One region of the Cupriavidus sp. 01L415 genome, then DNA from elsewhere that is predicted to be linked to it. Evidence: predicted binding sites of a transcription regulator. Region 1 holds the regulator's gene; the other holds the start of a gene.
What was found. The regulator FNR, encoded in region 1, switches genes on or off when oxygen is low (the NO sensors DNR and NnrR bind a similar motif). The targets are predictions, from matches to a motif close to TTGATNNNNATCAA.
Positions count from the first base shown of each region.

Region 2: ubiU (ubiquinone anaerobic biosynthesis protein UbiU) is a predicted target of FNR. The motif match lies at 1,723-1,736, and genes of this name have one in related genera.

Region 1 covers NZ_JBFTSP010000002.1:176,225-179,582, forward strand. The annotation lists gene ccoG (cytochrome c oxidase accessory protein CcoG) at 1-1,026, shown strand, start outside; gene AC1DOX_RS06095 (hypothetical protein) at 1,055-1,285, shown strand; gene AC1DOX_RS06100 (hypothetical protein) at 1,282-1,527, shown strand; gene fnr (fumarate/nitrate reduction transcriptional regulator Fnr) at 1,597-2,322, opposite strand; gene AC1DOX_RS06110 (sulfite exporter TauE/SafE family protein) at 2,405-3,166, shown strand.
Region 2 covers NZ_JBFTSP010000003.1:115,239-118,596, forward strand. The annotation lists gene AC1DOX_RS08250 (U32 family peptidase) at 1-474, opposite strand, end outside; gene ubiU (ubiquinone anaerobic biosynthesis protein UbiU) at 515-1,561, opposite strand; gene AC1DOX_RS08260 (NAD(P)H-dependent flavin oxidoreductase) at 1,802-2,983, shown strand; gene AC1DOX_RS08265 (hypothetical protein) at 3,098-3,358, opposite strand, start outside.

The DNA.
Region 1 (3,358 bases):
ATCCGGCTCGATGGCGAACCATGGAGCCTGCGCAAGGTCCGGCTCAAGGCTACCAAGCACACACTGTGGATACTGATTGCCTTGTGGACGGGCTTCACGTTCATCGGCTACTTCGCACCTATCCGTGAACTGGGACGCGAGGTTCTCAACTTCACGCTGGGCCCCTGGCAGGCGTTCTGGATGCTGTTCTATGCGTTTGCCACTTGGGGCAACGCCGGATTCATGCGCGAACAGGTGTGCAAGTACATGTGCCCCTATGCGCGGTTCCAAAGCGTGATGGTGGATCGCGATACCTACGTCGTCACCTATGACGTGGGTCGTGGCGAGCCGCGCGGCAGCCGTTCGCGCAAGACGGACCGACACGATGCGGGACTTGGTGATTGCGTCGGCTGCAGTATCTGTGTGCAGGTGTGTCCGACGGGCATCGACATCCGCGATGGTCTGCAGTATGAGTGCATCGGCTGCGGAGCATGTATCGATGCCTGCAACCAAGTGATGGACAAAATGGAGTATCCGCGCGGACTGATCCGCTATACGTCGGAAAACGCCATGCGCAAGTCGCTGTCCATTACTGATGCACGCAAGAGACTGTTCCGGCCGCGGACCATCATCTACACGTTGATCTGGATGGTGATGGTGGCGGGCTTTGTGGGATCGTTGGCCATGCGCACGCCGCTCAAGGTGGACATCATCCGGGACCGAGGTGCGCTTGGTCGTGAAGTGGAGGGCCGCTGGATCGAAAATGTGTACCGGCTGCAGATCATCAACACGACGGAAGCGCCGATGCGCATTCGTGTGCAGGCTGAAAGCGCCGACCTGAAGGGGCTGACCGTCGAGTACGACACCGCTGCGGAGTCGCTGGCGCCCACGTCGAACCGACTGCTGCCGATTCGCATCCGTGTGCCGATTGACGACGCGAAGCAGGGCACTCACAAGATCGACGTCACCGTGACCAGCGAGGGCGGTGAGCAAGGGGGAGCGCATATCCGGCAATCCACCAGTTTCATCGTGCCGCGGAACCTGTGACGTCGTGATCGTCGACAAGGAGATCTGAATGACACCCAAAGAAAGCAAGTCCTGGTGGAAAGAGCCGTGGCCTTGGTTCCTGATGTCCGGCCCGTTGCTGGCGATGATCGGCTGCGGTGTGACAATCTGGCTGGCGAGCACGCACGCGGATACTCCCGTCAGCGGGGCCGCGAGCCACGGGCTGGTAGTCGAAAAAGTCGATGGGCCACGCGTGCCTGCCGCCGTCCGTGCGGAAGCGTCGACTGGGGGACGCCCATGAGATTGCGCTGGCTGATGTGGGTGCTATGGCCAGCGTTCCTGGTGGGCGGCGCGGCCACGGCAATGGTCTTCTCGGTTGTGGATCCCGGTGATCTCAGTTTTTTCGGGCAGCCCGTAGAAGTGTCACGCCTGGCGGTCTATACGGTGGGGTTTCTGCTGGCGTGGCTGTTTTGCGCGTTGTCGAGCGGACTGACGTTGTACACGATGCCGACCAAGCTGAGTGACACGGACGAACTGGAGTAGCGGCAGCGAGTTGGAGGACCACGAAAAAGGCCGCCCTGAAGGCGGCCTCTGGTCTGCGATAGGATTGGCTTAGCAGGAGCGGCTGTAGACTTGCTTGATACCTGCCATGTCGACGAGTTTGACGTGACGCTGGCGGATCTGGATCAGGCCGGCCTCCGCAAAACGAGAGAACAAGCGGCTGACGGTTTCGAGCTTGAGGCCCAGGTAGCTGCCGATCTCCTCACGGCTCATGCGCAGAACGAACTCGCTTGCCGAATAGCCTCGAGCTGACAGGCGTTCGGACAGATTTACGAGGAATGCCGCCAGCCGCTCTTCGGCCCGCATGGAACCGAGCGTGAGAAGCATGACCTGGTCCTGCGAGATTTCCTTGCTCATCAGTCGCAGGAACTGGTGTTGCAGTGATGGCAGTTGGCCCGATAACGACTGCAGGTCGCCGAAGCGCACCACGCAGACTTCGGTATCTTCGAGTGCGGTGGCATCGGATGCGTGTTGCATCTCGCCGAGACCGTCCAGACCAATAACCTCGCCGGGCAGATGGAACCCGGTGATCTGGGATCGTCCGTCTTCCATCGTGACGTGCGTTTTCAGCGTACCGAAACGAATGGCATAGACAGCGTTGAGCGGATCACCCATGCGATACAGCGTCTCACCTTTGTGTACGCGAATACGCTCCTGCACAAGCGAGTCTATTTTCGCGAGGTCTTGCTGAGACATCCCCACGGGCAGGCAAATCTGGCCCATAGCACACGTGGAGCAACGGGGCGACATTTCAGTGACGGGGATGGAAGTAAGCAATTAAGGCTCGTTGTAAAGCGCAAGCGGTGAGGGCGCGATTCATACATTTTACAGCGTGATGTGACGCTGAAGCGAGGAACAGTTGCCATTTGGTGTGCTTTTTAGCGTTTTTGCCCTGGCCTTGCTGGGTGGCGTGCATTGCGCTGCCATGTGTGGCGGCATTGCAATGGCGGCGGAACAGCGTGGCTTCGCAAGCGTCCCTGCGGTTGTGCATCGAACGCCGCGTGGTTGGGTCTTCGAACTGCTCGTCATGCACGCGGGACGTCTCACGACGTACATGCTGCTTGGCGCGCTGATGGGCGCGGTGGGGGCAACGGCGTGGAAGCAGGAGTACCTGCCGCTGCAGCGATGGCTGTATGCGTTGGGAAGCGCCTTGCTGGTGCTGTCGGGGCTCTGGTTGTTGCGTGGCAAGGTGCCGCGTGCTGTCTGGGTCGAGAAACTTGCTACAGGTGGGGCGCAATACATCACAAGACATTGCCGGGTTATTGGCGCGCACGTGCCCGCGGGCTTGCGACGACGGCCCGGGCCGCTGGCGCGTCGCTACGGCATGGGGCTCGCGTGGGGGATCGTGCCATGCGGGATGGTCTATGGGGCACTCGCGTTGGCGCTGCTGGCCGGTAACGCCGCATCAGGGGCGCTGGTGATGGGCGCGTTTGGTCTGGGTACGTTGCCGAATCTGCTAGTTATCTCCGGGTTGTCGGGATATTTACGTCACTTGTCCCGCCGGCGCGCCGTAAGGGTGATTGCCGGGGTGATCGTAATGGCCTTTGGATTGCTCGGTATTGCGCGGGCGTTCTGGCTTCCGGATACGCTGAATCAGATCGGATTCTGCATGGTGCTCTGAGGCTACCTGAGGCTACCTCTTCGTGAAATCCGCCACGAACTGATGGCGCCTGCTCGGTGCGGGTTGCGGGGCGGGCTGGAAATGCCATACAATCGCGAGAACCACGGTATTGCGCTGCATTACGCTCGTGGCGTCGCCGGGGCGGCACTCCTGATCTGGGGTGCGAGTCCTGGGGTCCTCGGCGGCATGAAT
Region 2 (3,358 bases), on a different contig from region 1:
CAGCGTCGTCCGGTCCATTTCCACCGGCATCGCGCAACCGCGCGCGCCCAGTTCGACCAGCCAGGCGAACATCTCGGCGTGATAGACGTTCAGGTGGGGGCCACCCAGGAACGGGCGTCCGCCCATGCAGCGCACAGCGCCAAGGTCATTGGCCTCGACCAGGAAAACTTCCTGCTCGCACACCCGGCGCATCACGGCGATGTCACTGTCCGATTCCACCAGCACCGGCGTGGACAGCACGACCTCCTTGCCCGCCTGGCGCAGCATTTCCCCGATCTCCATCCAGTCTGCATGACGCAACTCGTGCCGGCGCGTGCAGACAGTCTCGCCCAGATGCACGCGGTCCACAGGCGCGTCGGCCACGGCGGCATAGAACTGGAACACCGTGGTGCGGGGCCAGTAGTACAACAGGGGGCCCAGCGTGATGCGGAACGGAACGGCAGCGGGGACGGAATCGGGATATCGGACAGTCATGGAAAGCTCTGACGGGAAGATGTTCGGTGGAGGCAGACGCCTAGCGCCACGGGCGATCGTAGGCGCCCTGGGTCACCTGGTCGCCCTCGGCGTGGCGGCCAAGCGCGGCCTGCCAGTCCTGGCGCGGCACGAATCGCTTGGGATCGCGGCAGGCATCGTCGATGGCCGCGCGCAGTACGCCCACCACATCGGCCACATAGCGCGGGCTGCGTTGCCGGCCCTCGATCTTGATGGCGGCGATGCCGATGTCGATCAGCGCCGGCAGCAGTGACACCGCGTTCAGGCTGGTAGGCTCTTCCAGCACGTAGCCGCGCTCGCCCTCCACCGTGAAGCGGCCCTTGCACAGCGTGGGATAGCCCGCCGGCTCGCCCGGCGCGTAGCTGTCGATCAGGATGCCGGAGAGGCGCGCATGCATGGTGCCGTCCGCCTCATCCCAGCGTACCGCATGGGCCGGCGAACAAACGCCCTTGTTGTTGGGAGAATCGCCGGTGGCATAGGAAGACAACAGGCAGCGGCCCTCGGCCATCACGCAGAGGCTGCCGAAACCGAATACTTCGAGCTCGACGTCGGTCTGGCGCGCCAGCTTGGCGATCTGGGCCATCGTGAGCACGCGCGGCAGTACCACGCGGCGGATACCGAAACGCTCGCGCATCAGCTCGATGGCGTCGGCATGTGTGGCCGATCCCTGCACGGACAGGTGCAGCCGCAGCGAGGGATGACGCTTGGCCGCGTAGGCCATCAGGCCGGGATCGGCCATGATCACCGCGTCCGCCCCCAGCGCGGCGGCCGCATCTACGGCGCGATGCCAGCGCGTCACCTCGCCCATCTGCGCAAACGTATTGATCGCGAACAGCACCTCCGCGCCGCGCGCATGTGCTTCCGCCACGCCGGTACGGATGTCGTCCTCGGAGAAATTGAGGCCACCGAAGTTACGCGCGTTGGTGGCGTCGCGCAGGCCCAGGTAAACCGCGTCGGCGCCGTGTTGCAGCGCCATGCGCAAAGCCGCCAGTGATCCGGCAGGCGCGACCAGTTGGGGTTTGCGGGCGCCGGAGGATGCATGAGCCGCGGCAGGCATGGTGGAGGTCATGTGAATGGCGTCAGGTTGGCAGCCACCGGATGCTAGCCATGCACGGACCTGACACCTTTGACCAGGCGCAAATCGGCGGACATGTCAGCTGTCCGGCACGGCCCGCTCCGGGCCGTCTTCTCCATCCGAACTAGGCCTACCGGACGGGCCATCCCGAGATATTGATCTGACACAAGCTGGCACCCGCGCGCGCGTGAGAGCCTTTGCGCTTCCGCAATGCAACAGGTACCCATTCCGATCATGCAATCACGATGGCTCAATCTCGCCGGCCGCAAGCTGCTGCCGATCGTTCAAGGCGGCATGGGCGTGGGTATCTCCGCGCATCGGCTGGCCGGCACCGTGGCCAGCCACAACGCCGTGGGCACGATCGCCAGCATCGACCTGCGCCATCATCACCCGGACCTTCTGGCCGCCACCGCTGGCAAGCGTGACAAGGCCGCGCTGGAAGCCGCCAACCTCACCGCGCTGGATCGTGAAATCCGTGCCGCACAGGCGCTGTCGGGTGGCCGCGGCATGGTGGCCGTGAATGTCATGAAGGCTGTCAGCGCCCATGCGGCACTGGTGCGCCAGGCTTGCGAGAGCGGCGCGGACGCGATCGTGATGGGCGCCGGCCTGCCGCTGGACCTGCCCGACCTGACCGCCAACCACCCCAAGGTGGCGCTGATCCCGATCCTGTCGGATTCGCGCGGCGTGGGGCTGGTACTACGCAAATGGATGAAGAAAGGCCGCCTTCCGGACGCCATCGTGATCGAACATCCGGCCTATGCGGGCGGCCACCTTGGCGCGGCACGCATGGAGGACCTGGGCGATGATCGCTTCTCATTCGGCCGCGTGCTGACCGAATGTCGCGAGATATTTGCCACACTGGGCATTGCATGGGACTCGGTGCCGCTCGTCCTGGCCGGTGGGCTTGGCCATCACGGCAAGATCCGGCACTGGCTGAATGAAGGCGCCGCCGCCGTGCAGGTGGGCACCGCCTTTGCGGTCACGGAGGAGTGCGACGCCCATCCCGCGTTCAAGCAGGTCCTGGCCACCGCGCCGGTGGAGCAATTGAGCGAGTTCACCAGCGTGGCTGGCCTGCCCGCGCGCGCCGTGCTGACGCCCTGGCTCAAGCGCTATCTGTCGCGCGAGACCGCGTTGCAGGCCCGCGCCAAGGTCCGAGAATGTCTGGAAGGATTCGATTGCCTGCAAGCCTGCGGACTGCGCGACGGAGTGGCCCGCATCGGCCAGTTCTGCATCGACCTGAAACTCGCGCAGGCGTTGCGCGGCGACGTGGAGCGCGGCCTGTTCTTCCGCGGCAAGGGCTCGCTGCCGTTTGGCGATGCGGTCCGCCCCGTGGCCGACCTGATCCACTACCTGATGACCGGGGAGAAGCCCACGGAGCTTTCGCGCAGCGAGATAGACGCCAGCGCACTGGCCTGAAGACCATCCCTGTGGCGGGCGATCGGACCGTTCAACCGAAGCCCGCCGCTGCAACCCGCCGCACCAACCCACCGCTGCAACCCGGGCCACTACAGCCACATCAGCCGCAACCAATCAGACAGAACCGGCCATATCGGCGCGTGGCGGCAACCCGCCCTGCTTCAGCACGGTCCGCAAGCAGCGCAGGGCCGCCAGCAACTGCACACCCAACCACGCATTGGCGACGGCGAACGTGATGCCGCCCGAGATCGCCAACCACGCCGGCGCCCATGGCAGGGCCAGGCATTGCACATAGGCGGCCAGCAATACCAGTGCCTGCAGTCGCTGCCGCGACGGCACAATGACCTGTTGCATCACCGGCACCCGCGCACGCGG